Regions from separate parts of the Mameliella sp. AT18 genome, predicted to be linked through region 1. Evidence: riboswitches for the same ligand, from Rfam matches in the RefSeq annotation. Region 1 holds a riboswitch; each other region holds the start of a gene.
The links. Region 1 has a riboswitch for thiamine pyrophosphate ahead of thiC (phosphomethylpyrimidine synthase ThiC). Riboswitches for the same ligand answer to the same signal wherever they lie in the genome.
Positions count from the first base shown of each region.

Region 1 (7,779 bases):
CACATGTACCGCGGCACTTCGGTTGCGGGGATTGTGGGGGATGAAGTCTACCACGATGCCGCGCGCGGGTTCAGTGGGGGCTATTATCTGGAGTTCCTGTCTCTGGGGCTGCCGTTTATGGCGGCGTTCCTTGAGCCGGGGAATACGGGCTGGGGGCGCAGTGTCGCGCGCGCGCTCGAATCCTATGACCGCATGTCGGGGGTCTGGGTTCTGGGTGAGGATCTGGCCCAAGAGCGCAACGGGATCACCTTACATGACAGCGAGGTTGATCAGCACGGGCTTCCGGTGCCAATTGTTTCCAAGACACCGCACAATAACGACTACGAGATGACCGAGCACATGTATGAAACCTCGGCGCAAATCTACGAAGCCGTCGGTGCGACGGATGTTTATGAGCTGCCAGCCTATCCGGCCACCCACAACATGGGTACGAACCGGATGCATGTGGATGCTGATAAGGGCGTGGTCAATGCCTATGGCCAAGCGCATGACATGTCCAACCTGTTCGTTTCGGACGGCAGTCAGTTCACCTCGTCTGCGGCGTGTAATCCGACGTTGACGATCGTGGCGCTGGCCATCCGTCAGGCGGAGTACATCGCGCAGGAAATGAACGCCCGCAACATCTGAGGGGCGGGTTCCTCCCGGAGGCGGCCAGGCGCAACGCCTGGCCGCTTTCATTCGGGGCGTTGCAATCCTTCGGAGGCGATCCAGCGATTGATCGTCGCACGGCTGATGCCAAGCAAACGTGCGGCTTTGGTAACATTCCAGTCAGCACTGTTCAGGGCGTCACGCAGCGAATGCCGCGCCAGTTCGCGTTGTGGCGTGGCTGGGCGGTTCTGAATTCGGTCGGGCAGGTCGGTCACATTGATTGTTGCGCCATTGCCGCAGATCAGCGCTTCGCGGAGCACAGCGCGCATCTCGCGCTGGTTTCCAGGCCAATCATAATCGCACAGCAGCCCCATAGCCTGATCCGAGACCTGCGGCGGCGTGGCCCGGTCCCGCGCTAGATACGCGCGGATCAACTGCTCGACCTCGCGCAGCCGCAAAGGGGGCAGCTCCAGCACTGACTGGCCGATCAGATGCAGTAGGCCCGGTTGCACAATGCCGCCGTTCTGAAACTGCTGCCAGGGCTGATCCGAGGTAAATAGCACCAGCGCGCGGTCCTCATTGAAACGATCCCCATTTGCAAGCTCGTCTGCTTCCAGGAACTGTTTCAGACGTGCCTGAGCGGCGCTGCCCAGCTGTTCGATATTCTCCAGTACCAAAGTCGGCGAGAACCGTTCCACCGGATAATCCCCAAGAAACTGCATTACATCCAGCGCTTCGCTCACGCTTGCGTCTGCGTTGGGGCTGTTGGCATCCAGCGTCACGCCCGTGGGGCCGATCAGCCCAAGATCGCCGATAATCGCCTGGGCAAACTCCCGGCTGTCGCCACCGGGCGCGCCGCAAATCAACAGCGGAACGCGGTAGGCGGCCAGTTTGCGGGCGCGCTCGACCAGATTGGGCATCGCCGCGCCCTGATTGGCGAAACATGCCAGCGGGCCGGTCTTGTCCAGCCGGGCTGGCACGTTGGGCGTGCCGGAGTTGATGAAATACCGGCGCGGGGGCACTCGGGCTGGTCCGCGCAGGCAGACCTCAAGATCGTGCAGTTCGGACAGGTGCCGCCCGACAAGGTTCTGATGGGGCTCGGGGCGCGCATCATCACGCCAAAGCGGCAGGCTGAAAATCACATCGCCTCGGTCATCGCAGGCCACCAGCGTTTCAAAACAGCGCCGGGTGGCGGGGTCTCGCGACATCAGCCGCGCTGTCATCTTGTCTGAATGGTAATTGCGGAACAGACGTGTCTGGAACTGGCGCGAGGCCCGGTGCAGGGTCTGTTCGCACAGGCCAATTTCGTCGGGGCGCCGGCCGACTGCTCCTACCAGCGTGATCGAGCCGATAAGATTGTTCTGCGCATCCGTCAGCGGGGTAGAGCTACAGGCAAATCGGGAAAAACAGCGATAGAAATGATCCTCGCCCGATACGGTCACTACATTGCCCGATTCCAGCGCGATGCTGATGCCGTTGGTCCCCGCCAGCCGTTCGTTCCAGATTCCGCCTACTGTCAGCCCGTGCCGCTGAAATTCGGTTTCGGCGCCCTCGGGGGCGTAACATTCCAGCACCACGCCTTCCGCGTCCGAGACCAGCAAGCAATAGCGGCTTTTGCTGGGCAGCAGGGTTGAAGGATCCAGTTCGGCAGCCGCACCGCCGATCAGATCCTGAAAGCGTTCGCGCCGGGGCGATAGTTCGGTTTCCTGTAGGCGCAGGATCGGCGCGCGGGTGCCGACCGCCAGCCGGTGTTTCTGAGTCGAGCGTGCCCTGGACCGCGCAAGCAACTCGCGCAGTGCGGTTTTTTGTTGCAAGGCAACCATTTCGTTTCCTCCCTTTGGCGTGAAGTGAACCACGGCCAACCTTTTGATTATCGCGTGGTTTCCCCTTTTTGTCCAAGTTGAGCGCAAGTCGCAGATCGCGCCTGTTGCAGTCGCTGAAAATCGGCATCCGCATGATAGCTTGATCGCGTCAGCGGAGAAGCCGAGACAAGCGCGAACCCCTTGCCCAGGGCGGCTGTCTTGTAGGCTGTGAATTCCTCGGGCGTGATGTAGCTGGCCACGGGGTGATGTTTCGGCGTCGGTTGCAGGTATTGCCCGATGGTCAGAAAATCGACGCCTGCCGCGCGCAGGTCGTCCATCACTTGATGCACGGACTGGCGATCCTCGCCCAGGCCGACCATCAGCCCCGATTTGGTGAAGATGGACGGGTCGCGCTGCCGGACACGGTCCAACAGGCGCAGCGAATGATAGTAGCGCGCACCAGGGCGGATTTGCGGATAAAGCCCCGGCACGGTTTCAAGGTTGTGATTGAAGACATCCGGGCGCGCATCGACCATAGCGTCCACCATGGCGGGGTCGCAACCCAGGAAATCCGGTGTCAGAAGCTCGATGGTGGTGTTGGGGTTGGACCGGCGGATGGCACGGATCGTGTGCACGAAGTGCTCTGCACCACCGTCGGCAAGGTCGTCGCGGTCGACAGAAGTGATCACGACGTGCCGGAGCCCCAAGCGTGCCACGGCTTTGGCCACCCGTCCAGGTTCGAACGGGTCCAGAGCCTCTGGCCGACCGGTGGCCACATTGCAGAAGGAGCAGCCCCGCGTGCAGGTGTCGCCCATGATCATCATGGTCGCGTGACCCTGGTCCCAGCATTCGCCCAGATTGGGACAACTGGCCTCTTCGCACACGGTGGTCAGCTTTTCGTCACGGACGAGAGCCATTGTTCGGGCGAATCCTGCGCCCGAAGGGGCCCGGACGCGAATCCAGCCCGGTTTGACCGGTCCCGACACGGATTTGCGATGCGCCTTTTCAGGGTGTCGCAGGGTCGGTGTCTGTCGTGGTGTCATTCGGCAAGCGCGTCCAAGGCCGCCAGCGCCCGGCCTCCGTAAACGACCGAAGGACCGCCCCCCATCTCGATTGCGACCGAGATCGCCTCGATCACCTCGTCGCGGGTTGCGCCGTGTTTCAGCGCGGCCCGCAGGTGAAACACGATACAATCTTCGCACCGGATCGCGATGGAAATCGAGAACGCCATCAGTTCCTTGACTTTGCTTGACAATGCCGCGTCGCCCGACACGGCGCTGACCAGCTGGCTGTAGGGTTTCATCGGCGCGGGGGCCGCCTTGAACAGTGCGCCCACGCGTTTGTCGATTTCCGCGCTCTCGGCGCGGTAGTTCTTAGTCATCGTGTTCCTCCCGTCAGGCCCGTGTGATAGAGATGCGTTTGCCTCAGGCGGCGCAGGCATCGTGGACCGTTGACGGCACTATGCGTGCTGTGTGCACCGCGATGTATCGGAGATCGGGTATTCGGACCTGTCAGGCCGGTAACTGTCTCATTTGGCGGCAAGTGAGACAGTGCCTGTGTCATGAAGACAAATCAGGATTGTTTGTTTGACAGGCAGCCCCTTGCTGGTGTGGAGTGCCGTGACGTCAGGGGAGTCCCGCCAAGGGGACTGAGAGGCTGACAGGGGGAAACCCCGGTGAAGCGACCCTTTGAACCTGACCCAGTTGATGCTGGCGTAGGAAGACCGAAGGGCAATTTCCCCACTTGCACACCGGGGCGGTCCTTTCGGGCCGCGGTGGCCCTTTTGCGGGCTACGGGCCGCTTTCTGCCTCACGTTTCGCTTGGGTCTTTTCGAGCGCACTTGAGGAGACGCAAATGAACGCCAAGACCCCACAGATCACCACCGGGCCGCTGCCCGCTTCGACCAAAATCCACGTGCCCGGACAGGTGCACGATATCCGCGTGCCGATGCGCTGCATCGCCATGTCGAACGAACCCCCAGTGACGGTCTATGACAGTTCCGGCCCTTACACCGATCCCGCTGTCAGCATCGATATCGCCAAGGGCTTGGCCGCTGTGCGCAGCCAATGGCAGATCGCACGCGGCGATTTGCAGGAATACGAAGGGCGCCACGTCACCTCTGCCGACAACGGGTTTGCCGAAGGTGCGCGCCTGACCCCGGCCTTTCCGATAGCCCGCAAACCGCTGCGGGCGACGGACGACAAGGCGGTCACCCAGTTGGCCTATGCCCGCGCCGGGGTCGTCACCCCGGAAATGGAATTCGTCGCCATCCGCGAAAACGAAGGCCGCATGGAAGCCTATCGCCGCGATGGCGAAGATTTTGGCGCCGCGATCCCCGATCTTGTCACCCCCGAATTCGTCCGTGACGAAATCACCGCTGGCCGCGCCATCATCCCCGCCAACATCAACCACCGCGAGTTGGAGCCGGTTATCATCGGCCGGAACTTCAAGGTGAAGATCAACGCCAACATCGGCAACTCGGCCGTCACCTCCAGCATGGAGGAAGAGGTCGAAAAGATGGTCTGGGCCATCCGTTGGGGAGCGGATACGGTGATGGATCTGTCCACCGGGCGCAACATCCACAACATCCGCGACTGGATCCTGCGCAACGCACCCGTTCCGATCGGCACCGTGCCGCTGTATCAGGCGCTGGAAAAGGTGGGCGGCATCGCCGAGGACCTGACCTGGGAAATCTTCCGCGACACGCTGATCGAACAGGCCGAACAGGGGGTGGATTACTTCACTATCCACGCAGGCGTGCGGCTGCACATGATCCCGATGACCGCGAAACGCGTGACCGGCATCGTATCGCGCGGCGGGTCTATCATGGCCAAGTGGTGTCTGCACCTTCACCGCGAATCCTTCCTGTATGAGCATTTCGAGGAAATCTGCGACATCTGCCGCCGCTATGACGTGTCTTTCAGTCTGGGCGATGGGCTGCGCCCCGGGTCCATCGCGGACGCCAACGATCAGGCGCAGTTCGCGGAACTGGAAACTCTGGGGGAGCTGACGAAAATCGCGTGGGCCAAGGACTGCCAGGTGATGATCGAAGGCCCGGGCCACGTGCCGATGCACAAAATCAAGGCCAACATGGACAAGCAGCTGGAGCATTGCCACGAGGCACCCTTCTATACGCTTGGGCCGCTCACCACGGATATCGCACCGGGCTATGACCATATCACCAGCGCCATCGGTGCCGCGATGATCGGGTGGTTCGGCACGGCGATGCTGTGCTACGTGACACCGAAGGAACACTTGGGCCTGCCGGACCGCGACGACGTGAAAACCGGCGTGATCACCTACAAGCTGGCTGCCCACGCTGCCGACCTGGCCAAGGGGCACCCCGGCGCGCAGATCCGCGACGACGCCCTGTCCCGCGCCCGGTTCGAATTCCGCTGGGAAGACCAGTTCAACCTGGGCCTTGATCCCGACACGGCGCGCGAAATGCACGACGAAACCATGCCAAAAGAGGCGCACAAGGTGGCGCATTTCTGTTCGATGTGCGGGCCGAAATTCTGTTCCATGCGCATTTCCCACGACATCCGCGCAGAGGCGGAAAAGCAGCAGGGCATGGAAAAGATGGCCGCCAAGTTCCGCGAAGGTGGCGAATTGTACGTGCCTGCGCAGGAGTCGGCAGAATGATCTCTGTCCTTGGAATGGGGGTGGCGGGGCTTTGCGTCGCCACCTCTCTGGCTGAACGTGGTCTGCAGGTAGAGGTGATCACCCCCGAAGGGTCGCCTGATCCGGCCTCTTGGCTGGCAGGGGGGATGCTGGCGCCGTTCTGCGAAGGTGAAAGCGCACCGGATTTGGTGGTGAAAATGGGCCAGTCCGCCGGCGACTGGTGGGGGGCTCGGGTCGGGTCGCTGGTTCGCATGGGAACGCTGGTGGTGGCACCGTCGCGCGATGTCTCCGAACTGGATCGCTTCGCGCGGGCGACCGAAGCGCACGAATGGGTGAACCCTGCCGATCTGGAACCTGATCTGGAAACCCGGTTCGCCCGTGGTCTGTTCTTCGCAAAAGAGGCCCACATGGATCCGCGCGAAGCGATGCGCAGCCTACGTACGCGGCTAGAGGCGATGGGCGTCCGCTTTCACCACGGGCCATCCACGGGGCAGATCATCGACTGCACCGGCATGGCAGCCGCGGCCCAATTGCCGGACCTGCGCGCCGTGCGGGGTGAGATGCTGGCGCTTTATGCCCCCGACGTGCAACTGACCCGCACCGTGCGGCTGCTGCATCCACGCTTTCCGTGTTACATCGTTCCGCGCGGGGATGGGCACTATATGGTCGGCGCAACCATGGTGGAAAGCGCACGCAATGGTCCGGTCAGTGCCCGCGCGGTGATGGAACTGTTGTCCACTGCTTACACCGTCCATCCCGCCTTTGCAGAGGCGGAAGTGACCGAAACCGGCTCGGGCCTGCGCCCGTCGTTTCCCGACAACATCCCCGCCATCCGCTTTCTCGGCGACAAAATTTTCATGAACGGCATGTACCGCCACGGGTTCCTGACCGCCCCGGCCCTGGCCGAGGAACTGGCCGCCTCCCTGACACAGGAGATCGCCCATGCAGGTTGACCTGAACGGCGTGCGGATCGATACCACGGCTGCATCCCTTGCCGCGCTGATCGATGAACGCGGATTTGACCCCGCCAGTATCGCGACGGCGGTGAACGGTGACTTCGTACCCCGTCCGCTGCGCGAAGGAACGAAGCTGGCCGACGGTGACAAGATCGAAGTCCTGTCACCCATGCAGGGGGGCTGAGATGTTCTACGGAGTTGACCTGACCTCGCGGCTGATGCTGGGGACGGCGCAGTATCCATCACCCGCCGTTCTGCGTGACGCCATTACTGCCTCCGGGACCGAGGTGATTACCGTTTCCCTGCGCCGCGAAGGGGCGGACGGCGCGGCGTTTCGGCAGATCCTGTCTGACAGCGGTTGCCGGATACTGCCCAACACGGCCGGTTGCCACACCGCCCGCGAAGCGGTCACGACAGCCCATATGGCGCGTGAATTGTTCGGAACGCACTGGATCAAACTGGAAGTGATCGGTCATGCCGACACCTTGCAGCCTGATCCTTTCGCGCTGGTCGAGGCCACCCGTACCCTGTGCGCTGACGGGTTCGAGGTTTTCCCCTATACCACCGACGACCTGATCGTCGGGGAAAAACTGCTAGAGGCGGGTTGCCAGGTGCTTATGCCCTGGGGTGCGCCGATCGGATCGGGGCAGGGGCTACGCAATATCGAGGGGCTGCGCACGATGCGGGCGCATTTTACGGGTGTCCCACTGGTAGTGGATGCCGGGATCGGCGCACCCAGCCAGGCAGCGCAGGCGATGGAAATGGGATTTGATGCGGTTCTGCTGAACACCGCTGTCGCCCGCGCGCTGGAT
Region 1 is NZ_JARAMO010000196.1:16,243-24,021, reverse strand. Features, by position in the region: gene PVW46_RS17520 (GMC family oxidoreductase) at 1-627, shown strand, start outside; gene PVW46_RS17515 (sigma-54-dependent Fis family transcriptional regulator) at 675-2,444, opposite strand; gene lipA (lipoyl synthase) at 2,459-3,433, opposite strand; gene PVW46_RS17505 (carboxymuconolactone decarboxylase family protein) at 3,430-3,771, opposite strand; TPP riboswitch at 4,008-4,128, shown strand; gene thiC (phosphomethylpyrimidine synthase ThiC) at 4,245-6,032, shown strand; gene PVW46_RS17495 (FAD-dependent oxidoreductase) at 6,029-6,964, shown strand; gene thiS (sulfur carrier protein ThiS) at 6,954-7,151, shown strand; gene PVW46_RS17485 (thiazole synthase) at 7,153-7,779, shown strand, end outside.

Region 2 (7,779 bases), on a different contig from region 1:
CACGGACTAAGGAAACCAAATGGAACGCAATCTTGCCCTGATCGCCCTTTTTGCCGCGCTGATCGCTGCATTGGGCATGGTCCCGAAATTCACGCTGGCCTTCGGCGTGCCGATCACAGCCCAAAGCATGGGCGTGATGCTTTGCGGCACCGTGTTGGGGGCCCGCCGCGGCGCGCTGGCGGTCCTGCTGTTACTGGCACTGGTGGCGCTTGGTCTGCCGCTGCTGGCCGGTGGACGCGGGGGCCTCGGCGCCTTTGCGACGCCCTCGGTCGGCTTTCTGATCGGCTTTCCCGTGGCCGCCTTCGTTACCGGCCTGATCGTCGAGCGTTGGCGCGCCAGTCTTGCGGCGGTCGCCGCCGTGGCGTCGATCGTGGGCGGTGTCTTCGTCCTGTACGCATTCGGTGTGGTCGGCATGTCCGTGATGCTCGACAAGTCGATCCCGCAATCGGCGCTGCTGGTCACCGCCTTCATTCCGGGTGACGTCATCAAGGCAATCCTGGCCGGGTTGATCACCGCCGGTCTGGCCAAGTCGCGCCCGTCGAGCGTGCTGTCTCGCGGATGACAGGCGCAGGGGGGCAGCACCTGCTGTCGGGGCGGCGCTCGGTCCGGGGCTTCCTGCCCGACCCGGTGCCGCGTCAGGATGTCGAGCGCATCCTGACCGTCGCCCGGACCGCCCCCAGCGGGGCCAACCTGCAGCCAGGCCGGTTTCATGCACTGACCGGCGGACCGCTTGCGGATCTCTCGCAGGCGCTGGTGGCGGCCGCGGAAAGCGGTCGCCCGCCGGTGGCCGAATATTCCTACTTTCCGCAACCGATGCCGCCAGACCTCAAGGCGAAACAACGGGCGGCGGGTTATGCGCTCTATTCCGCGCTGGGGATCGGACGGCGGGACATCGCCGCGCGCAAGGCGCAGTTCAACGAAAACTACCGCTTCTTTTCCGCCCCTGTCGGGATTGTCGTGACCATCCGTCCGGACATGGGCAAGGGCTGTTTCATGGACCTTGGCATGTCCATGATGGCACTGATGATCGCGGCCTCTGACCTGGGCTATGCCACTTGCGGCATCGGGGCCTTGGCCAATCATGCGGATATCGCCCATGCCCAGCTTGGCCTGGGCGAGGAGGAGATGGTCGTTTGCGGCATGGCGCTGGGACGCGCGGACCCGGAGGCGCCGGTAAACGGCGTGCGGACAGAGCGTGACGCGCTGTCTGTCTTTGCGACGCTGCGCGGTTTCAGCTGACCGACATCAGGACCGCCGTGCCCAGGCCGCCCGCTGCCGCGATTGTGGCCAGCCCGGTGCCGCCCCGCTGCCGGAGTTCATGGAAAAGCCGCACCGCATTGATCGCGCCCGAGGCCCCCACCGGATGCCCGCGCGCCAGCCCGCCACCGCCGGGGTTCACGTTGCTCGGGTCCAGCCCGGCGCCATTGACGCAGGCGATGGCCTGCACGGCGTAGGCCTCCATCACTTCGGCAACCGAGAGCGCCCCGGCGTCCATGTCTGCCCGCTCCAGAACCTTGCGGATCGCCGCAACCGGGGCAAGGCCGGGACGGTCCACGCGCCCGCCCAGCGTCACGCCCCCGCGATAGGCAAACCCGGTATCGGGTAACTCGGCGGCGACCCTCTCGGACACCAGCAGGCAGAATGCCGCGCCATCCGCCGCCACGGCGGCATTGGCGGCTGTGATCGTTCCGCACAGGCGCGGAGCACGGGCGGCCAACCGGGGCGTCAGGGCGCGTGTGAAGGCATCCGTGTGCAACCCGCCAAGAGGGACGACCTCAGGCGTCATGTCGGCGGCCAAGGCCTTGCGGTGGCTGTCGATAGCCCAGGCATCCTGCGCCGCGCGGGAAATGCCCAGTTCGGCAGACAGCGCCTCGGCGGCATCGTCCATCTCCGGATCGCGCTCTGGCCAGGGCGTGAAGGGAGGACGGTCATAGGCCATAGGCGGACCGCCCTCCGGGTCGGTCCGCAGGCGCAGGGGCCGTCTGGAATAGGATTCCACGCCGCCCGCCGCCACGACCTCCGCCTGCCCCGAGGCGATCAGCGCGGCGCCAATCACCAGCGCGTCAAGCCCGCCGCAACATTGCCGGTCCAGCGTCAGCCCCGCCACCTGGTCCGGCAGGCCCGCGGCCAGCGCCACCATGCGGGCCGGGTTACCCCCGGCCCCGAGCGCGTTGCCCAAGATCACTTCATCGACCTGACATGCCTCCAGCCCCGCCGCCTCGATCACCCGGCGCAACACCGGCGCGCCCAGTTCGTGGAGCTGAAGCCCTGACAGCGCCCCGCCGCGCGGCGCCACCGGAGTGCGCAGGGCAGAGACGATACGGACACCGCTCATGCCTGACGCTCCAGCGCCTGGGCGATCCTCGCAAGGTCAGGCTTGCCGGAAAGCGTCAGAGGGAAATCGGCAATCGCCTGCACACGACGGGGTGCGGCGAGTGGACCGAAGACCGCACGACACCGGGCCAACAGCGCATCGCAAAGCCCTGCCTCTACCGGCCCGTCGATGACCGCGACAAGATGCGTGCCGCGGCGTGGGTCAGACCGGGGAACCACTGCACATTGTGTCACCGCCGGATCGCTTAGCAGAAAGGCCTCGATATCCTCGGGAAAGACGTTCTGGTCGGCGATGGTGACCATCCGGTTGCGGCGCCCGGCAACGGTCAGGTGGCCCTCCTTGTCGAGCTGCCCCAATTCACCGACCGTGACGAAACCATCCCTTTCGCGTGTTTCTGCACTGTCACCTTCGGCATAGCCATCAAAAAGGTAAGGGCTGCGCACCCAGATCTCGCCTATGGCCCCCTCCTTGGCGTCGATCCTTATCTCGACACCCGGGTAGGCGCGGCCAACGCTGCCCTCCGGGCCACTGCCATCGCCCCAAGCGATGAAACTGGTCTCGGCGGCGCCATAGAACTCACGCAGGACTGCCTTGGGACACAATGCGGCGATCCGAAGCCGCAATTCGGGCGTCAGCCGCCCGCCACCACAAAGCACTTGGCGCAGGCTCGGCAGCACGGCCCCTGTTTCGCACAGAAGGCGCAACTGGGTTGGCGTGGCGTAGAGGATTGTCGCCTGTGCCGCCTTCACGCCCTGCGCCTGTTGGCGCGGCCTCAGACCAGCGAAGGAATGCAGGTCGGCGCCAAGATGCGCCCCTTCGACCAGGGCATAGAGCGCAAGGGAATGGGCCGGGACCCCCAGGACGGCGTAGCGATCCTCGCTGCCAAGGCTCAGGTGGTTGCGGTTGACCTCGAAACTGGCAATCCAGGAGGCATGGCTACGCCGGATGGTCTTCGCCGCTCCGGTCGTTCCGCCAGAGCGGCTGTGGAAATACCCCGCGCGTTCTTTGGAAAGGCGGCTGACCCCGCCTGGTCCGACAGAAAACGCGCGCCCGGTGCGGATGGCTGCGCGCAGGGCAACAAGATCCTGCGCCCCGGCCCTGTCCGAACCCTCGCCCTCTCCGACCTGCTGCCCATGCACATGCAAACGGGCCTCCGGTGGCCAGCGAAACAGCGCAGTGCTCATGGTTCCGGACCCGGTCGCAGCAGTGCCGTGGCCTATTTCCGTCATGGAACATCCTCGTCAAGGTCATGGAGTGGTAGCCCACCACGGCCCTCGACGAAACAGGCAGATAACACCCCGCGTTTTCGTCAGACGCGAACAGGGCACGCCGGACTCTTCCCGTGTTTGACTTGGCGTGGCGGGGTTGTTACCCAAAGTCCAACCGTTGGGGTGCCTCCAAGAGGCTGAGAGGCGTGAACGCGCTAACCCATCGAACCTGATCCGGGCAATACCGGCGTAGGGAACGGTCTACAGTCCACAGACGTTTTCCATGCGCGGTGCCCTTTTGTCTGAAGGAGCAGCCGTTGGCGCATATCGCATTGACCATCGCCGGATCCGACAGTGGCGGAGGCGCGGGCATACAGGCCGATCTCAAGTCCATGTCGGCGCTTGGCGTCTACGGCGCCAGTGTCATCACCGCGGTCACCGCCCAGAACACCCGTGCCGTCACCGCGGTTCATTCAATACCGCTCGACGTGATCGAGGCGCAGATCGAGGCGGTGCTGTCGGATCTGGACATCCGGGCGATGCCCAGTTGGCGCCCGATGCGGTGGGCGCATTGCGGCAGAACTTGATGCCGCACGCCACCGCCCTCACCCCTGGCCTGCCCGAGGCGGCGGCGCTGCTGGACGGCCCGGTGGCGCGCACGCGCGAGGACATGAGAGAACAGGGCATGGCGCTCTGCGGCATGGGGACGCGATCGATGCTGACGACATCCACCGAACCCCGCCACAGGACGCGCAACACCTACGGCACCGGCTGCACGCTTTCGTCGGCCATTGCCGCCGGGCTTGCGCTTGGGCTGCCGCTCGAACTGGCGACCGAAACGGCGCACAGCTTCGTGCAACAGGCGATTGCGGCAGCGGACGGGCTGCAGGTCGGCTCCGGGCATGGCTCACTGCACCATTTTCACGCGGTCTGGGAATGATGCCGGTGTTCTCGGTCATCGGCGCCGGTGTGGCGGGGCTTTCCGTTGCCAGCGAACTGGCCGCGCGCGGTGCCGATGTGCAGGTCTTTGATCCTGCCGGGCCGCCCGGTCCGCACCACTGTTCCTGGTGGGCGGGGGGCATGTTGGCGCCCTGGTGCGAATATGAAAACGCCGAAGAGCCAGTGCTGAGGCTGGGCCAACAGGCGATTGTCTGGTGGCAACAACGCACCACTGTCCAGCAACGCGGCACGCTGGTCGTGGCGGGGCGGCGTGACTTGCCCGACCTGCGCCGCTTTGCCCGACGCACCGAAGGGTTCCGAGAGGTCGGGACCGACTTCGCGGAACTGGAACCGGACCTGCCCGGCGTTGCGCAGGGGCTATTCTTTGAAGGCGAGGCGCATCTGGATCCGCGCCGGGCGTTGAGTGATCTTTACACCAGCCTGAAAGGGCAGAAGGTCAGGTTCGTTCAGGACAAGGCGCCGGCGGCGCTGGACAACGTGATTGATTGCCGGGGCCTCGCCGCGCGCGACGCTCTGCCCGACCTGCGTGGCGTCAGGGGCGAGATGCTGGTGATCCGCTGCCCCGAGGTGACGCTCACGCGCCCGATCCGTCTGCTGCATCCGCGCATCCCGCTGTATATCGTGCCGCGCGGCGATGGCGTCTACATGCTGGGCGCCACGATGATCGAGAGCGAGGACCGGCGCCGGATCACGGTCCGCTCGATGCTGGAACTGCTCAGCGCGGCCTACGCGCTGAACCCCGCCTTCGGCGAGGCCGAGGTGCTCGAAACCGGCGTCGATTTGCGCCCGGCCTTTCCGGACAACCTGCCCCGGATCCGGCGGCTCGGCGGCAGGATCTTTGCCAATGGCCTTTATCGTCACGGCTACCTGCTTGCGCCCGCGTTGGCGCGCGGGGTGGCCGATCTTGCCCTGCACAACACCCATTCGGAGTTTGTCGATGAAGATCGTGATTAACGGCGAGTCTTGCGAAGTCGTCGCCGGGACACTTGCCGACCTGCTGAAAGAACGCGCCCTTGCCGGGCGGGTGGCGACGGCGGTGAACGAAACATTCGTGCCCGCGGCACAGCGCCCGGCCTGCAAACTGCAAGAGGGCGACCGGGTCGAAATCCTCGCACCGATGCAGGGGGGATGACGATGAAACGCTTTTACGGCACCGAATTGCCCAACCCGCTGATGCTGGGCACCGCGCAATACCCCAGTCCTACCATCCTGGAAGAGGCCTTCCGGGCCAGCGGCGCGGCGGTGGCGACGGTTTCGCTGCGCCGCGAGGGCGCCGGGGGTGCGGGTGACACCTTCTGGAAGATGATCGAGGATCTGGGCGTGCTGGTCCTGCCCAACACGGCGGGCTGCCACACGGTCAAGGAGGCGGTCACCACCGCGCATATGGCGCGCGAAGTCTTTGGCACGCGCTGGATCAAGCTGGAACTGATTGGCCACACGGACAGCCTGCAACCCGACGTGTTCCAGCTTGTCGAGGCGGCGAGGATCCTCACCGGGGACGGTTTCCAGGTCTTTCCCTACACCACCGAGGATCTGATCGTCGCCGAACGCCTGTTGACGGCGGGCTGCGAGGTGCTGATGCCCTGGGGCGCGCCGATCGGTTCAGGGCGCGGGCTGAACAATCCCTACGCGCTACGCGCCATGCGCGCGGAATTTCCCGATGTGCCGCTGGTGGTCGATGCAGGCATCGGCCTGCCCAGTCACGCCGCGCAGGCGATGGAACTGGGTTTTGACGCGGTGCTGCTGAACACCGCCGTCGCACGGGCGGGCGATCCCGTGCTCATGGCGCGCGCGATGATGGGCGCGGTCGAGGCGGGCCGCCTCGCCTACGGCGCCGATCCGATCGACGCCCGCGACATGGCCGAAGCCTCGACCCCGGTGATCGGAAAGGCCTTTCTGGCATGACCCTCGACCGTTTTTACCCGATCTTCGACCATTCCGACTGGCTGCGGCGGATGCTGCCGCTGGGGGTCCGGTTGGTGCAACTGCGTATCAAGGACCAGCCGCGAGACGCCGTTCGCGCGCAGATCGAGGTCTCGCGCGATCTCTGCCGCAAACATGGCGCGGTGCTGGTCGTCAACGACCACTGGCAAGAGGCCATCGCGCTGGGCTGTGACTGGGTGCACCTGGGGCAGGAGGATCTGGACAACGCGGACCTGGCGGCGATCCGGAAGGCCGGGCTGAAACTGGGTGTTTCGACACATGACGATGACGAGTTGGAGCGCGTGATAGGCATGGCCCCGGACTACGTGGCGCTTGGCCCTGTCTATCCCACGATCCTGAAAAAGATGAAGTGGCATCAGCAGGGCCTGCCCCGCGTCACCGACTGGAAGGCCCGAATCGGGGCGACGCCGCTTGTCGCCATCGGCGGCATGTCGGTCGAGCGCGCAAGTGGCGTGTTCGAGGCAGGGGCGGACATTGTCTCTGCCGTCACCGACATCACGTTGAACGCCGATCCCGAAGCGCGGGTGCGGCAGTGGATCGGGGCCACGCGATGAGCCGCTACGCCCGCCAGACCATCCTGCCAGAGGTCGGTGATGTCGGCCAACGACGCTTTGGTGCGGCCCGGGTGCTTGTCATCGGCGCCGGAGGGCTGGGCGCGCCCGTCCTGCCGCTGCTGGCCGGGGCCGGTGTTGGACGGATCACCATCGTCGACGGCGACGTCGTCAGCCTCTCCAACCTGCACCGGCAGACCCTGTTCACCGAGGCCGATTGCGACCGTCCCAAGGCGCAGGTGGCGGCCGAACGCTGCCGCGCGATCAACCCCGGCATCACCGTCGAGGCCCTGCCACAACGGCTGACCCCCGCCAATGCGCCTGCATTGGTCGGTGAGGCCGACCTCGTGCTCGATTGCGCGGACAGCTACGCGGTCAGCTACCTGCTGAGCGATCTGTGCCTGGCCTCCGGACTGCCCTTGATCAGCGCCTCGGCCCTTGGGTTCGGCGGCTATGTCGGGGGTTTCTGCGGGGACGCGCCCTCCTTGCGGGCCCTGTTTCCCGAAGCGCCCGACAGCGGTGCAAGCTGCGCAACCGCCGGGGTGCTGGGCCCCGTGGTCGGCGCCATTGGCGCGATACAGGCGCAGATGGCACTGAACGTTCTGCTGGGCCTGTCGCCTTCGCCACTTGGGCTGATGGTGACCTATGACGGCCTTGGCCTGCGCTCATCAAGTTTTCGTTTTGACGGTACGGCAGAACCGGCGGGCGGTTTTCGTTTCGTCGCCGCCTCGCAGCTGAGCGCCACAGATCACATCGTCGACCTGCGTGCCGATGGCCCGCT
Region 2 is NZ_JARAMO010000171.1:9,661-17,439, reverse strand. Features, by position in the region: gene PVW46_RS15215 (energy-coupling factor transporter transmembrane component T family protein) at 1-10, shown strand, start outside; gene PVW46_RS15210 (biotin transporter BioY) at 20-562, shown strand; gene PVW46_RS15205 (nitroreductase) at 559-1,239, shown strand; gene PVW46_RS15200 (thiolase family protein) at 1,232-2,335, opposite strand; gene PVW46_RS15195 (AMP-binding protein) at 2,332-3,519, opposite strand; TPP riboswitch at 3,713-3,816, shown strand; partial or broken gene thiD (bifunctional hydroxymethylpyrimidine kinase/phosphomethylpyrimidine kinase) at 3,861-4,483, shown strand; gene PVW46_RS15185 (FAD-dependent oxidoreductase) at 4,483-5,457, shown strand; gene thiS (sulfur carrier protein ThiS) at 5,441-5,635, shown strand; gene PVW46_RS15175 (thiazole synthase) at 5,638-6,408, shown strand; gene PVW46_RS15170 (thiamine phosphate synthase) at 6,405-7,001, shown strand; gene PVW46_RS15165 (HesA/MoeB/ThiF family protein) at 6,998-7,779, shown strand, end outside.
Region 2: linked by a shared signal. The riboswitch ahead of thiD (bifunctional hydroxymethylpyrimidine kinase/phosphomethylpyrimidine kinase) and the one ahead of thiC (phosphomethylpyrimidine synthase ThiC) in region 1 are both predicted to bind thiamine pyrophosphate.

Region 3 (7,779 bases), on a different contig from region 1:
CCGATGCCATGTCGCGGTTGAAGGGCATGTCGTAGATCTGCTGCCACAGATCCGCGGTCTGCTTGGCCAAATCCTGTGTGAAGGTCATCTGTCTGTCCCCGTGATGAAATGAAAGTGATGGACCGGGCCGTGCCCCGTCCCGACCGACAACCGGTCTGCCGCCGCTATGGCGGCGCTGATGTAACGCTTGGCCCGATCGGCGGCCTCGGTGATCGCCAGCCCGGACCCGAGGGCGGTGGCCAGCGCCGACGAGAAGGTGCAACCCGTGCCATGCGTGTTGCGCGTCGCCGTGCGGGGGCCGTCGAACCAGGCCTCGACATCGGGCGAGAGCAGGAGATCGGGGCTGCGGTCTCCGGAGAGGTGCCCGCCTTTCAGCAGAACAGCGCTCGGCCCCAACGCCAGCAATGCCCGGGCCTGCCGGATCATCTCTTCCGTGGTTGCGGCCTCGGCACAGCCGAGAAGGTCCGCCGCCTCCGGCAGGTTCGGGGTGATAACGCTGGCAAAGGGCAACATGTCCCGCAAGGCCGCCACGGCCGGTGCCCGCAACAGCCTGTCGCCGCCCTTGGCGACCATCACGGGGTCCAGCACGACGGGGCATGCAAGACCCGCGATGCCCTTTGTCACGGTTTCGATGATGGCCGCGTCACCCAGCATGCCGATCTTGATCGCGTCGATGGCGATGTCGTCGCGGATTGCGGCGATCTGGGCGGCAATCATGTCGGTGTCGCACAGGCTGACCGCCGTCACGCCACGGGTGTTCTGGGCGGTCAGCGCGGTCAGGACGCTCATTGCGTAGCCGCCATTTGCCGAGATCGCCTTGATGTCGGCCTGGATGCCGGCACCGCCGGAACAATCGGAACCGGCGATGGAAAGGATGTTCGGGATCATGCCGTCCTCCATGCGTGGATCAGGGTCCGGGTCGCGGCGGTCATGTCCGCCGCCCGTGAAATCGCCGAGACGACGGCCAGCCCGGCGCCACCGGCGGCCTTTACCGGCGCGGCGTCGCGGGCCGTCACGCCGCCAATGGCGAGGCAGGGCAGCGAGGAGCGCCCGGCGATCACGGCGAAACCGTCCAACCCGATGGGTGCGGCGTGATCTGGCTTGGACCCGGTCGCGTAGATCGGTCCGACGCCGAGGTAGTCGACACCGGCGGGAACCGCGTCCAGTTGCGCTGCCGTCTCGATCGACAGGCCAAGGACCATGTCCGGACCGATCTTCCGGCGGATGCGGGCGGGATCTCCGTCACCCTGGCCGACGTGCAGACCCGCCGCGCCGATGGCGATGGCCAGGTCGACCCGATCGTTCACGATCAGCTTGGTCCCGAAGGGGGACAGCGCGGTCATCAGCGCCCGCGCGAGCCGGGCCAGATCCGCGTCCGGTGTCACCTTGTCACGCAGTTGAACCCATTCGGCGCCTCCCTGTGCGGCGGCAACCGCCTGGACGATGACCGGTGCGGGTGCGGTGGCATCCGTGATGAAACAGAGCGGCGGGATCATGCCAGCGTGATCCGGGCGCCGCGCGCCAGGTCCTCCGGCGTCATCGTGTACAGCGCATCAATGAAGGCCACCTGGAATGTCCCCGGTCCCCGGACGCCTTCGGCGGCCTGTTCGCCGGCAAGACCGAAAAAGGCCAGCGCGGCAACGGTCGCCTCAAAGGGATCCTGCCCGACGGTGAAGGCGCCGACGATGCCGGTCAGGGAACAGCCCAGGGCTGTCACCCGGGGCATCAGGGCGTGGCCATTGGCGACCTCAGCATTGCGCGTGCCATCGGTGACGAAATCCACGGGGCCGGTCACGGCGACCACGCCGCCCGTCCGCCGTGCCAGGGCGCTTGCAGCCTCCTGCGCCTGGGAAACCGCGTCGGCGGTGTCGGCGCCCTTGCCGCTTGCGTCGGCGCCGGCCAGCGCCATGATCTCTGACGCATTGCCCCGGATCACGGTCGGGGCGAGGTCCAATAGCCGTGCGCCGATGTCCCGGCGATAACCCGTGGCGCCGACCGCCACCGGATCGAGTATCCAGGGCGTTCCCTGCGCCTGAGCGGCCCCGGCGCTCTCCAGCATGGCGTCGGCCCAGGCCGGTGAGAGCGTCCCGATATTGATCGTCAATGCCTGCGCCAGGCCTGTGAATTCGGCTGCTTCCTCGCGCGCGTGGACCATCGCGGGCGAAGCCCCCGCCGCGAGCATGACGTTGGCCATGATGTTCATGGCGACGTAATTCGTGATGTTCTGAACAAGTGGCGCCGTCCGGCGCATGTGATCCAGGTGCTGTCCCGTATCGTCCATCGTGATCTCCTTTCGCCCGGCGGCATGAGAGATCACGAGACGTCGACCGGAATCCGGTCTGCCCTGTGCGCCTCCCTCCGCCGGCATTATCCGGTTCAGGTTCGAAGGGTACGTCTCAGCCCGGTTTCCCGAGCGCCCCTGTCGCTAACGGCGCGAAGGTCGCATCAGACGGCGCCAGCGTCAATCAGCTTCGCCGGTTTCGCATCGCGAAATCCGGACGTTTGGGTCGCGGGATGGCGGGAATTGGCCTGTCGAAGGGGGCAATCCTTGCAAGACCCTGTTTATACTGGCCTTTTGCATCCCCTTGTGTATAGGCTGGATGCAGAACACTTCCAGAAGGCCGGGTATGCCTGATCGCGACGACCTGAATGCCAAGTCGATATACGATGATCTGTTGCACCGGGCGCAGGGGGTGATCCGCACCAGGGATTTCGACGGATACCAGGGGGTCTTCGACCTTCCGTTTCGGCTTGTGAACCTCGATGCGGCGCATGTCTTTTCCACGCCGGACGATCTGCGGATGATCTTCGAGACCATCCAGCACCGGATCTTCTGCCTCAATCTCAGCTCTTACTTCGCGGTCTGCCTCGACGCGCAGCGCATCGACGAGACGACGATTGTCGCCACCCATGAAACCCGGATGATCACCGAGAACCTCTTGGTCGGCGATCCGGTGCCCTCGGTGGCCGTCCTGAAACATGTCCGGGGGCAATGGTTGCTGACGGAGGTCTGGAACTTTCGCCCGGACCGCTTCGGGACCAGTTTCCTGCGGGTCGAGCAAGAGACGCGGCCAGCGGCGCAATGGATCGCGATGCAGGCCCGCGTCTATGGCGCGCTCGGCGGTCGGACAGGCGTTTTGGCAGTTCGCTGACTGCCCGTGTGGCGCCGCGGATCGGTGCCGGTCGGGAGCCCGCTGCAGCGGCCGATGGCTGGGACGGCAGCGATCCGATCCGTGGAGACTGACCGGGAACAGGAGCTCGGGGAAGGAGCCTGGCGGACGCTGGCAGTCGATCCGCAGGATCCGCGCCAATGCAATCGTCACCCGCAGACGGCCCCGGCAAGCACCTGACCGGGACAGCTGTCGGGATTTCCAGATGCCCGCAAGGAGGCCTTTATGGCTGGCCAGGTCATACCCGACTACCACGAGATCACGCGCGTCCTGACGGACCGTTCCATGCGTCAGGCGCTGTACGACGAGGGGGGGCGTCGTCATGAATGACGTCCTGCTGACGCTGCATGGCGGGGACCATCACAAGCGGCGGGTGCTGGAGTTTTCGGTGCTCCGCAGGGACGACTTCTCGGTCTACGAGACAGAGATATTCCTGCCCGCCCTGGCACAGGTCATCGGGCCGCTTTCGGCGAGCGGCGGGATGGACCTGATCGACTTCGGCTATCGCGTCACGATGAACCTGACTGCAGATTTCGCGGGCCTCGACCGGCCCGAGAAATCGCCCGAGGAAACCGGGCAGTTGCTGAAACTGGTCAAGAACTTCTCGGAATGCGCGACGCTGACCCATGTGACCCTAGACAAGGAAGCCGTACGGGCCGCGCCCTGTCCGAAGGCGTGCCGATCCGGGGCCTGACCTTTGGCTATGGCATGCACATGTGCCTTGGGCGCGATCTTGACGGCGGACTGCCGGCGGGGCCGGACACCGATCCGGACAGGCACCAGTACGGGATCGTGACGCGGTTGGTCCAGACGCTGCTGGACCGCGACGTGCGCCCCGACCCGGACCGTTCGGCGGTGCAGGACACCAACACCTCCCGCATGAACTTTTCGTCCTATCCCGTTCTCCTGACACCCGAACCCGAGGCATGAGCATGAAATCCGAAATCGTGACCGGGGCCGCCGCGGGCCTCGGGGCAGGCGTGGCCGCAAAATTCGATGCCGAGGGCTATCGCGCCGGGGTTCATCGACGGTGGCATGTCCGCCCCGTTCTATGACGATCCCAAGGTCCGCGCCGCGCGCGAAGGCGCCGTGCCGAACGGCGATCTGGGCAAGATCGAGGACATCGCCGAGGCGGTCTGGTTCCTGGCCTCGCCGCAGCCCCGCTACGTCAATGCGCATCAGCTGGTGGTGGACGGCGGCGTCTGCCACAGCCTTCTGCGCTCGCTGCCGCGGGAATAACGGCAATGCGCGTGGTCATCCTGAAAGGCGGCATCCTGGCTGCGGCTGGCATGGAGACGGAGCTTGTCGGTTCTCCGGCAGAGTTGGTCTCTGCGCTGGACCGCGCCCCGGCGGACCTTGTCGGGGTGCAGGCGCTGCGGTTCCGGATGCTGGGCAACGAGAAATACGCGCCCTACCGGGCCGAATGGGCCTATGAGACTGATCCGGAACTGGTGCGCGCGCTGGACGCTCATGCCGGGGCCGGGCGCGGCATCGTCTCGCTGCACACGGGCTGTATCTGTTTCGACGGCTGGCAAGGCTGGCTCGACCTGCTGGCAGGCGGATGGGTCTGGGGTCGGCGCTACCACGCGCCGGGGCTGGAAACCGTCGACGTGACCCCGGTGCAAGACCATCCCGTGACAGCGGACATCGCGCCATTCGCCGTCACTGACGAACACTACGGGGACCTGGCCCTTCACCCCGAGGCGATCATCCTCGCCCAGGGTCGCATGGGCGAGGGCGTGGATCACCCCGTCGGCTGGGCCCGCGACGGCGGGGACAGCGGCATCGTTCCGGTCTGAGGGCAATTCGCCTGCGCCACCGATCCCCCGAAATTCGACGCAAACCCATCTAACGAGTTGTAAACACGACAAGGACCGCCGACAATCAGTCCCGTATTCCCCCCGTGATGCCCGGTCTCCGGGGTTGCGACCGGCCCATCTTGCGAAAGTCCTTGCATGATCGTCCCTTTTCACGTCTCCGAAATGCTGCGCCGGGTGCGGCAGCGGATCGCCGGGACGGGCGCGCTGCCCGACATGGCCCCCCGGCCGGAGGGCAGCCGCTCTTTGCGCATGTCGCCACGCGTGACCGCCGATACGGTGGCGCGCCTGCACCGCGACCTGGGCCTCGATGCCGAAAGCGCCGACCGTCTCTTTGACTCGCGGGCGCAGGCGGACCTGCCGCACTACGCCGCCAATATCGAGAACATGATCGGGACCGTGTCGCTGCCGGTGGGGGTAATCGGGCCGCTGCGTATCAACGGGGTCAACGCCGTGGGTGACTATCCCGTGCCGATGGCCACGTCGGAGGCCGCCTTGGTCGCCTCTTACGGGCGGGGGGCGCGGGCCGCGAACAAGGCCGGCGGGATCGGCACGGCGGTGCTGTACGAGGGCGTGTTGCGCAGCCCGGCCTTCGTGTTCGAAACGCTCCTGCAGGCGGGGCAGTTCGTCGATTGGGTTGTGACGGAGGCGGACCTGCTCAAGGCCAGGGCCGAGGACACGACCCGGCACGGCAAGCTTGTCTCGCTGGAACCGGTGATCGACAACAACGTGGTCTTCCTGCTGTGCCGCTACACGACCGGCGATGCCGCCGGACAGAACATGGTGACGATCGCCACAGAGGCGCTCTGTCGCCATGTGGCCGCACATTGCCCGATCCAACCGCGCAACTGGTATGTCGAGGGCAATTTCTCGGGTGACAAGAAGGCCTCGAGCCTGGGCATGATAACCGGGCGCGGGCGCAAGGTCAGTGCCTCTGTCGTCCTGCCGGAGGCGGTAGTCGAAACCACGCTGGGCACGACGATGGAGGCCATGCTGGACTATGGCAGGGTGGCGAACCTGGGCGCGCTTCTCTCGGGGCAGTTCGGGGCGCAGGCGCATTTCGCCAATGGCCTGGCCGCCGTCTATATCGCCACCGGGCAGGATGCCGCCTGTGTCGCCGAAAGCGCGGTCGGCTATACCCGGATGGAACGCCGCGACACGGGACTGTTCTGTTCGGTCACCATGCCGTCGATCCTTGTGGGAACCGTGGGCGGTGGCACGGGACTGCCGGCGCAGGCCGCCTGCCTGGACCTCATGGGGCTGCGCGGCGCGGGCCACGGCGAGGCTCTGGCCGAGGTGGTCGCCGCGACCTGTCTTTGCGGCGAGATTTCCATCGTCGCGGCAATGGCCTCGGGCACCTTCGCCTCGGCGCATGAAAAACTGGCGCGCCTCAGATGACCCCGGTCCAGCGTTTCCTGATCTACCAGAAAGAGCGGTTTCCGCTGGCCAAGACCGCGCCGCTGCTGGCGGTGTTCTCCGCCGCCAGCATCACGGTTTCGGCGCTGCTGGCCGGGCGTCCCCTGCCGGGGCTGGGCAGCTACGGTGCCGGGTTCCTGCTGGCCATGATCCTGTTTTTCCAGATGCGCGCGGCGGATGAATGGAAGGACCGAGAGATTGACCGGCTGTACCGGCCCGAGCGTCCCATTCCGCGTGGGCTGGTGCAGTTGAGGGCCGTGCTCTGGCTGGCGGTGGGGGTGATCCCCTTGGGATTGATCGCGGCGGCGGGGGCCGGTGTGGTCTGGCTGCTGCTGCTCTGCTGGCTCTGGCTGGCCCTGATGACCGTGGAATTCGGCGCGCCGGAGTGGCTGCGGGCACATATGCTGGTCTACCTCGTCAGCCACATGGCGATCATGCCGATCATGGATCTGATGCTGACCGGGATCGAATGGCGCGGGAAGGGCGGCCCGGCGCCGGGGCTCTGGCTGTTCCTTGCGCTGTCCTTCGTCAACGGCTGCGTGCTGGAGATCGGGCGCAAGACATGGGCCCCCGAGGCCGAGCGCGAGGGCGTCGAGAGCTATTCGTCGCTCTGGGGACCGGAGCGCAGCGCGCGCATCTGGCTGGCACTGGTGGCTTTGGCGGCTTCGCTGCTGGTCGGGCTGGGCGCCGTTCTTGGGCTGTTCTGGCCTTTCGTCGTTCTGGCGGGGCTGGGGCTGGCAGGGGCCGCCCTTGTCAGTTTCGCCTTCACGCGTCACCCATCCCGCACCACGCAGGCGCGGCTGGACGCGGCGGCGGGCCTCTGGGTGCTGGTCTGCTACGCAGGTGCTGCGGGGCTGCCGCTGGTGCTGGGGGGCGGCACATGAAGGGGATGATCCCGGCGGACAGGGCGCAGGACCCGCAAGAGGTGGGCGGCAAGGCCGCAGCCCTGTCCCGGCTGAAAGCGGCGGGTTTTGACGTCCCCGGGTTCCTTGTCCTGGCGGACGAGGCTTTCGCCGAACACGGCAGTGACCTGATCGAGACCGTCACTGGCGCCTTGCCGGACGCGCTGGCCGCGCTTGGGCCGGGGCCCTATGCGGTGCGGTCTTCGGCGCGTGCAGAGGACGGGGCCGAAGCCAGCCATGCGGGCCAGTTCGACACCGTCCTGAATGTCTCCGCCGACGGGATAGCCGCGGCGGCGGCGCAGGTGCGCGCCTCGGGCAAGGCGGAACATGTCGCGCGCTACCGGGCCGACCGGGGCGTGGCCGACAGCGGCCTTCCGGCGGTGCTGGTGCAATGCATGATCGCCGCGCGGACGGCCGGGGTCGGCTTTTCCGCCGATCCGGTCAGCGGACGCCGGGATATCTGCGTTGTGTCCG
Region 3 is NZ_JARAMO010000020.1:24,491-32,269, forward strand. Features, by position in the region: gene tenA (thiaminase II) at 1-88, opposite strand, end outside; gene thiD (bifunctional hydroxymethylpyrimidine kinase/phosphomethylpyrimidine kinase) at 85-888, opposite strand; gene thiE (thiamine phosphate synthase) at 885-1,496, opposite strand; gene thiM (hydroxyethylthiazole kinase) at 1,493-2,281, opposite strand; TPP riboswitch at 2,337-2,431, opposite strand; gene PVW46_RS02480 (hypothetical protein) at 2,628-3,152, shown strand; gene PVW46_RS02485 (hypothetical protein) at 3,493-3,864, shown strand; gene PVW46_RS02490 (hypothetical protein) at 3,846-4,100, shown strand; gene PVW46_RS02495 (hypothetical protein) at 4,097-4,225, shown strand; gene PVW46_RS02500 (SDR family oxidoreductase) at 4,206-4,409, shown strand; gene PVW46_RS02505 (ThuA domain-containing protein) at 4,415-4,969, shown strand; gene PVW46_RS02510 (hydroxymethylglutaryl-CoA reductase) at 5,126-6,385, shown strand; gene PVW46_RS02515 (UbiA family prenyltransferase) at 6,382-7,287, shown strand; gene PVW46_RS02520 (PEP/pyruvate-binding domain-containing protein) at 7,284-7,779, shown strand, end outside.
Region 3: linked by a shared signal. The riboswitch ahead of thiM (hydroxyethylthiazole kinase) and the one ahead of thiC (phosphomethylpyrimidine synthase ThiC) in region 1 are both predicted to bind thiamine pyrophosphate.

Region 4 (7,779 bases), on a different contig from region 1:
GTGCAGGAAATCAATGTCGGCGTGGGTGAACTGGACAAGGTGACACAGCAGAACGCCGCGATGGTCAGCCAGACCAATGCCGCCAGCCAGCAACTGCGTGTCGAGGCCACGCGCCTGTCCGATGTCCTGGCGCGGTTCTCTGTCCGGGATCTGCCCGTTGCCGCGAACACCTGGGAAGAGCCGGCAGATGAGCCATACACGGTGGACAGCGGCGAGCCGGAGGCGCCTGTCCTGGAACAGGACCAAGACCCCGCGCCCTACGATGCGGACGATGCCTATGGTGACATGATCCCGGACACGGAAACCCTGGTGCATGGCAGCTGGGCTGCTGAAGACCTGGAGCCGTCACCCGTCGAAGTGGAGGTCGAGGAGATCGACAATTTCGAGCAACCCGCGCCGGAGCCGGCACCGGCCTACAAGAAGGCCGTTGGTGACGATGCCCTGTGGAAGGATTTCTGAGGGGGCTTAGCCCCCGATGCGTCCGCCCGCGTCCCCCACCTGGCCGCGATGCAGCAGCAGGTGATCGAGCAGGACGCAGGCCATCATCGCCTCTCCAACCGGGACGGCGCGGATGCCAACGCAGGGATCGTGCCGCCCCTTGGTGACGATCTCGGTCTCTTCGCCGCTCAGGGTGATGGTCTTGCGCGGGGTCAGGATGGACGAGGTCGGCTTGACCGCGAAACGCACGACGATTTCCTGTCCGGTCGAAATGCCGCCCAGGATGCCGCCGGCGTGGTTGGAGCTGTAGACCGGGCCGTTCTCACCCATGAAGATCTCGTCGGCATTCTGGCTGCCGGTCAGCGCCGCCGAGGCCATGCCCTCGCCGATCTCGACGCCCTTGACCGCGTTGATCGACATCATCGCGGCCGCAAGGTCAGTGTCGAGCTTGCCATAGACGGGGGCGCCCAGGCCGGCAGGCGCATTGCGGGCGACGACCTCGATCACCGCGCCCACGCTCTCGCCCGACTTGCGCAGCCCATCCAGGTAGTCGGCCCAGGTCTCGGCGGCCTGGGGGTCCGGGCACCAGAAGGGGTTGGCATCGATCTGGGCATCGTCGAAACGCGCCCGGTCGACGCCGTGGCTGCCCATCTGCACCATGTAGCCGCGGATCTCGGTCCCCGGCACCAGCGCCGTCAGCGCCGCGCGCGCGAGCCCGCCGGCGGCCACGCGGGCCGCAGTTTCCCGCGCAGAAGAGCGCCCGCCGCCGCGATAGTCGCGCAGCCCGTATTTCTGGAAATAGGTGATGTCGGCGTGGCCGGGGCGGAACTTCTGCGCGATCTCGGAATAATCCTTGGACCGCTGGTCGGTGTTCTCGATCATCAGCTGAACCGAGGTTCCGGTGGTCCGGCCCTCGAAGACGCCGGACAGGATGCGCACGGCATCCGGTTCGCGGCGTTGTGTCGTGAACTTGCTCTGCCCCGGTTTGCGCCTGTCCAGCCAGTGCTGCAGCTGCGCCTCGTCGATCTCGATCCCCGGCGGGCAGCCATCGACCGTGGCCCCCAGAGCCGGCCCGTGGCTTTCGCCCCAGGTGGTCACACGGAAGAGATGTCCGAATGTGTTCAGGCTCATGGCTGCGTCCCCTTCGTTTCCGCGCGGGATACGCAAGCCGGGGCACAATGCCAAGACTATTCGAGGCTGTCGCGCCGCCTCTGGGCCAAATCGCCCACGGCGTCCGTCGCCCGGTCCACGGCAATCACGATGAAGGTGGAGAGCCAGAGCGGCATTTCAAAGGCCGCGATCCAGCCGAAAATAAGATAGATGAGCCAGATAACCCCCAGCTCGAGACACAGAATGATCAAACGCGTTTCCCCAAGGGCGCCTCCTTTCTCCTGAATTTTCGGGATACGCATTCCTTACCATAATACACGGAAAATATCACGGTTTTTCTTGATGTTCCGTGACGTCGCGACTAGGGTCCGGCCTACCTCGGGGTGGCGGCGCATGAGCCGTCTGAGATTTCCGTGCCACGGATCAACCCGTTGAACCTGAACCGGTTAACACCGGCGGAGGGAAGGTATGGGCCCGATGACGGGACTCCAATCTTGCCCTTGCGCCGCAATATTGGAGGACTCTATGAAGTCACTTGCCTTCACTGTTGCCGCGGGATGTCTGAGCGCCGGCCTTGCCTTGGCCGAAACGCCTGTCCTGACGGTCTATGCGCCCGACTACTTCGTTTCCGAATGGGGGCCGGGGCCAAGGATCGAAGAGCTGTTCGAGGCGCGCTGCGACTGCGATCTGCAATTCAAGCCCGGCGACCTCTTGCCCCGTATCCTGCTGGAAGGCGACCGGACCGAGGCCGACGTCGTGATCGGCCTGAACACCGACGTGACGAAGAAGGCCCGGGACTCGGGCTTGTTCGCAGAACACGGCGTGGACCTGTCGCCGCTGACACTGCCGATCGACTGGACGGACGAGGTGTTCCTGCCGTTCAACTACGGGCACACTGCCTTTGTCTATGACAGCACCCGCGTGGATGCGCCGCCTGCCAGTTTCGACGCGCTGCTGGAGGCGCCAGACGACCTGCGGCTGGTGATCCAGGACCCGCGCACCTCGATCTCGGGGCTGGCGCTGGTGCTTTGGGTGCAATCGGTCTACGGCGACGAGGCGCAGGCCGCCTGGGAGAAACTGGCGCCCAAGATCGTCACCGTGACCAAGGGCTGGTCCGAATCCTACGGCCTCTTCACCGATGGCGAGGCGGACATGGTGCTGAGCTACACGACCTCGCCCGCCTATCACATCATCGCCGAAGAAGATGAGACGAAGAAGGCCGCGATCTTCCCCGAGGGGCATTATTTCATGGTCGAACTGGCCGCCCGGCTGGCCACCAGCGACCAACCCGAACTGGCCGGCGCCTTCATGGAGTTCATCTTGAGCGAGGACTTTCAGGGCATGATCGCCACGGGCAACTGGTCGATCCCGGCGGCGCTGGACAGCAACAAGTGGCCGGATGGCTTCCAGAAGCTCGACCTGCCGGAGAACGTGCTTTTCTATTCCGAGGATGAGGCGGCGGCCCTGCGTGGCGAGGCGATCGAGGCATGGCGCCGCGCGCTCTCGCAATAGCGGCGGCCCTGGCCCTGGCGGTCCTGACGCTGGGGCCGGTGGGCGTTGTTCTGGCCCGGGCCGGGGGCTTTGGCACCTTCGGCCCGGGGGATTGGCAGGCATTGCGGTTCACGCTCTGGCAGGCCTTCCTGTCGGCCACGTTCAGCGTTGTCCTGGCTGTGCCCGTGGCCAAGGCCCTGGCGCGCCGCCGCTTCGCCGGGCGCGGGGTCTTGGTGACGCTGTTGGGGGCGCCCTTCATCCTGCCGGTGATCGTGGCGGTCATGGGGTTGATCGCCGTTTTTGGCCAGGCGGGGCTGGTGAACAGGCTGTTGGGGGCGCTGGGCGGCCCGAACCTCGACATCTACGGGTTGCACGGGGTCGTGCTGGCGCATGTCTTTTTCAACCTGCCGCTGGCGGTCAGGATGCTGTTTTCCGCCTGGGCGGCGGTCCCGGCCGAGCATTTCCGGCTGTCGGCCTCCCTTGGCCTGTCGCCGCGGGCGCAATGGTGCGTGATTGACGCACCGCTGATCCTGCGGGTGCTGCCGGGGGCGTTTACGGTGATTTTCGTGATCTGCCTCACGAGCTTTGCGGTGGCGCTGACGCTGGGTGGCGGGCCACGGGCGACGACGGTGGAACTGGCGATCTACCAGGCGATGCGGTTCGATTTCGATCTTGGCCGCGCGGCGGCCCTGGCGGTGATGCAGCTGGTGCTGGCGCTGGCGGCTGGTCTGGTGGCGCTGCGCGTCGCGGGGCAGGCCGGATTTGGTGCCGGGCGTGATCGCATCCTGCCGCGCTGGGATGGGCAGGGTGGCCTGGCGCGTGGTTGGGATGGCATGTGGATCGTCGCGGCGGCGCTGTTCCTGCTGGTGCCACTGGCGGCGGTCGTCCTGCGCGGTCTACCGGGCCTTCTGCTGATCACGCCGGACACGCTGCGGGCAGCGGCGCATTCCCTGATCGTTGCGTTGGGGTCCACGGTGCTTTGCATGGCCTGGGCCTTGCCGCTGGCCACGCGGCGAGGCGAGTTGCTGGCCCTGCCCGCCATCGCGATTTCGCCGCTGGTTCTGGGGACGGGGCTGTTCCTTATCCTGCGCAACTTCGTCAATCCCTTCGACATGGCGTTGCCGGTCACGGGGTTGGTCAACGCGCTGATGGCGCTGCCCTTTGCCCTGCGCATCCTGCGGCCCGAGGCCGAGGCGGTCACGCGCGACTATGGGAGGCTGCGGGCCAGCCTGCGGATGACACCACTGGCCTGGCTGCGGCTGGTCTGGCTGCCCCGCTTGCGGCGCCCGATGGGCTTTGCCGCCGGGTTGACGGCTGCACTGGCGATGGGAGATCTGGGCGTGATCGCATTGTTTGCGGATCCGGACCGGGCGACCCTGCCGTTGCAGGTCTATCGCCTGATGGGATCCTACCAGATGGAGGCGGCGGCCGGTGCGGCGCTGCTGTTGTTGTGTACCAGCCTGGGGTTGTTCTGGCTGTTCGACAGAGGAGGACGCCTGGGTGCTGAAGCTTGAAGACCTGCAAGTGGCGATGGACAGCGGGACGCTGCGCGCGGACCTGGCGCTGGTGCCGGGACGCCGGGTGGCGCTTGTCGGGCCGTCCGGCGCCGGGAAATCCACCTTGCTGGACGCCATCGCCGGTTTCAGGGAGGTCGCGGGCGGTCGTGTCACCTGGCAGGGGCGCGACCTGACTCATGTGCCGCCGCAGGCGCGGCCCGTGTCGATCCTGTTCCAGGACAGCAACCTGTTCCCGCACCTGACGCTGGAGCGGAACCTGGGCCTTGCCCTGCATCCCGACGGGCGCCGCCCGGATGCGGAGGCGCGGGCGCGTATCGAGGGCGCATTGCGGCGCGTGGGGCTGGACGGCATGGCCGGGCGCAAGCCGGGCACCCTGTCCGGCGGCCAGCAGGGGCGCGCAGCCCTGGCCAGGGTTCTCTTGATGGCGCGTCCGATGATCCTGCTGGACGAACCCTTTGCCGCCCTGGGTCCAGCCCTGAAACGCGAGATGCTGGACCTTGTGCGCGAGGTTGCAGACAGCCTGGCGGCGTTGGTGGTCATGGTGACACACGATCCACGCGACGCAGAGGGGTTTGCCCATGAGGTCGTTCTGGTGGCCGAGGGCAAGGCGCAGGCGCCCGTGGCGGCGGATGCCTTCTTTGCCGATCCCCCGCGGGCCTTCCGCGACTATGTCGGCGTGGCAGGGTAGGCCCGGCCACCGCACCCGCCGAGACCAAAAGGAAAAGCCCCGCCGGATCGGCGGGGCTTTGTCTATTCTGCTTGGCCGGATCAGGCGGTCGGCTTGCGCTTGATCGGGGCCCAGAGGCGCTTGTTCACGAGATAAAGCAGCACCGAGAGCACCACCAGGAAGAACACCCCGACAAAGCCCGCCTGCTGGCGCTGCATCATCTTGGGTTCCGCGGTCCACATCAGGAAGGCCGCCACGTCGGCCGAGATGTGGTGCAGCGAGTTGCTGTGACCATCGTCGAACTCGGTGTCTTCGCCGTAGAGCGGCGGCGCCATCGAGATCCAGCCGCCCGGGAAAGCGTGGTTCTCATAGAGAGTCGCGCCTGCCTCGGTCTTTTCCTCGCCGGTGTAGCCGGTCAGGAGCGAGGCGATGTATTCCGCGCCGCCCATGCCCTTGAACATCTGGTTGATGCCCAGGCCGTAGGGGCCGTGGAACCCTGCGCGCGCCTTGGCCATCAGCGACAGGTCCGGTGCCCCGGCCGCAGTGTTGGCCGGGAAATGGTCGGTCGGCTTGGCCGTGCGGAAGTCGTCAAGCTCGGGGTCGAAGACCTCGAAGTTGGCGGCGTATGCGATGACCTGCTCTTCGCTGTAGCCCAGCTTTTCGAGGTCACGCAGCGGGACGTACTGCAGGCCGTGGCAGGCCGAGCAGATCTCGGTGTAGACCTTCAGGCCGCGCTGCAGCTGGTTCTGGTCCCAGGTGCCGAAAGGCCCCTCGAACGAGAACTTGAAGTCCTCGACATGGGCCTCGCCGCCGGCGGCATGAGCGCCACCGGCCAGACCGAAGGCCACGAGGGCCGCGAGGGTGAGTTTCTTGAACATCTCTTACGGTCCTTCTTGTCTTATTCCGCCGGGGTCGCAGCGCCTGCGCCCTTGGCCTCATCCTTCGGCGGGTAGTGCGCGTCGAAATCGGCCTCGATGGTGTCGGGCTGGGCCAGCGGCTTTTCGATGACACCCAGCAGCGGCAGGATCACCAGGAAGTAGGCGAACCAGTAGGCCGAGGCGATCAGCGAGAAGCTGGCGTAGGGTTCTTCGGCAGGCATGGCACCCAGCCACATCAGCGCGAAGAAGTCGATGACCAGCAGCCAGAACCACCACTTGAACATCGGGCGGTAACGGCCCGAACGCACCGACGAGGTGTCCAGCCAGGGCGCCAGCGCCATCACGATGATCGCGCCGAACATCGCCAGCACGCCAAAGAACTTGGCGTCGATGATGCCGCCGGTCACGAAGGAAGCCAGCTGCACCAGCCAGACGTCCGAAGTGAAGGCACGCAGGATCGCGTAGAAGGGCAGGAAGTACCATTCCGGGACGATGTGCGCGGGCGTCGCCAGCGGGTTCGCCTCGATGTAGTTGTCCGGGTGGCCCAGGTAGTTCGGCATGAAGCCGACGATGGCGAAGAAGATCGCCAGGATCACGGCCAGCGCCAGCAGGTCTTTGATCACGTAGTAGGGCCAGAACGGAACGGTGTCCTTCTCGGCTTCGGCCTTGGACCCGCGACGCACCTCGACACCCGTCGGGTTGTTGTTGCCGGTGGTGTGGAAGGCCCAGATGTGCAGCGCAACCAGGGCGGCGATGACCATCGGCAGCAGGTAGTGCAGCGAGAAGAAGCGGTTCAGCGTAGCGTTGTCCACCGCCGGTCCGCCCAGCAACCAGGTCTGGATCGGCTCACCGATGAAGGGAATGGCGCCGAAGAGGCCGGTGATGACCGTCGCACCCCAGAAGGACATCTGACCCCAGGGCAGAACGTAGCCCATGAAGGCTGTGCCCATCATGCAGAGGTAGATCAGCATGCCGATGATCCAGGTCACCTCGCGCGGGGCCTTGTACGAGCCGTAGTAGAGGCCGCGGAAGATGTGCGCGTAGACGGCGACAAAGAACAGCGAGGCGCCGTTCATGTGCAGGTAGCGGATGAAGTGACCGCCGTTCACGTTGCGCATGATGTGTTCGATCGAGGCAAAGGCCAGGTCGACATGCGGCGTGTAGTGCATCACCAGGACGACCCCGGTGGCAATCTGCAAAACGAGGCAGAACGTCAGGATGATCCCCCAGACCCACATCCAGTTCAGGTTCTTGGGGGTGGGGATCATGATCGTGTCATAGAGCAGGCCGACGATCGGAAGGCGGCTATGCAGCCACTTTTCGCCGCCGGTCTTCGGCTCGTAATGGTCGTGCGGGATTCCAGCCATGTCTTGTGCTCCTTAACCCAGCAGGATGGTGCTGTCGTCGACCCACTCGGCGGGCGGGACAGGCAGGTTTTCGGGGGCGGGACCTTTGCGGATGCGGCCCGCGAGGTCGTAGTGCGACCCGTGGCAGGGGCAGAACCAGCCGCCAAAGTCACCGGCGTTGCCCAGCGGCACGCAGCCCAGGTGGGTGCAGACACCCATCTGAACCAGCCAGGCCTGCGCGGGCTGACCCTCGGGCGAGGGCAGGGTGCGGTTGGCATCGGTGGCCGGTGCCGCCGAATCGGCGAGGTTGGCGTTGCGCGCATTGGTGTCGA
Region 4 is NZ_JARAMO010000001.1:9,482-17,260, reverse strand. Features, by position in the region: partial or broken gene PVW46_RS00115 (methyl-accepting chemotaxis protein) at 1-459, shown strand, start outside; gene aroC (chorismate synthase) at 466-1,569, opposite strand; gene PVW46_RS00105 (hypothetical protein) at 1,626-1,799, opposite strand; TPP riboswitch at 1,918-2,029, shown strand; gene thiB (thiamine ABC transporter substrate binding subunit) at 2,074-3,060, shown strand; gene PVW46_RS00095 (thiamine/thiamine pyrophosphate ABC transporter permease ThiP) at 3,036-4,553, shown strand; gene PVW46_RS00090 (thiamine ABC transporter ATP-binding protein) at 4,540-5,244, shown strand; gene PVW46_RS00085 (cytochrome c1) at 5,325-6,101, opposite strand; gene petB (cytochrome b) at 6,122-7,468, opposite strand; gene petA (ubiquinol-cytochrome c reductase iron-sulfur subunit) at 7,481-7,779, opposite strand, start outside.
Region 4: linked by a shared signal. The riboswitch ahead of thiB (thiamine ABC transporter substrate binding subunit) and the one ahead of thiC (phosphomethylpyrimidine synthase ThiC) in region 1 are both predicted to bind thiamine pyrophosphate.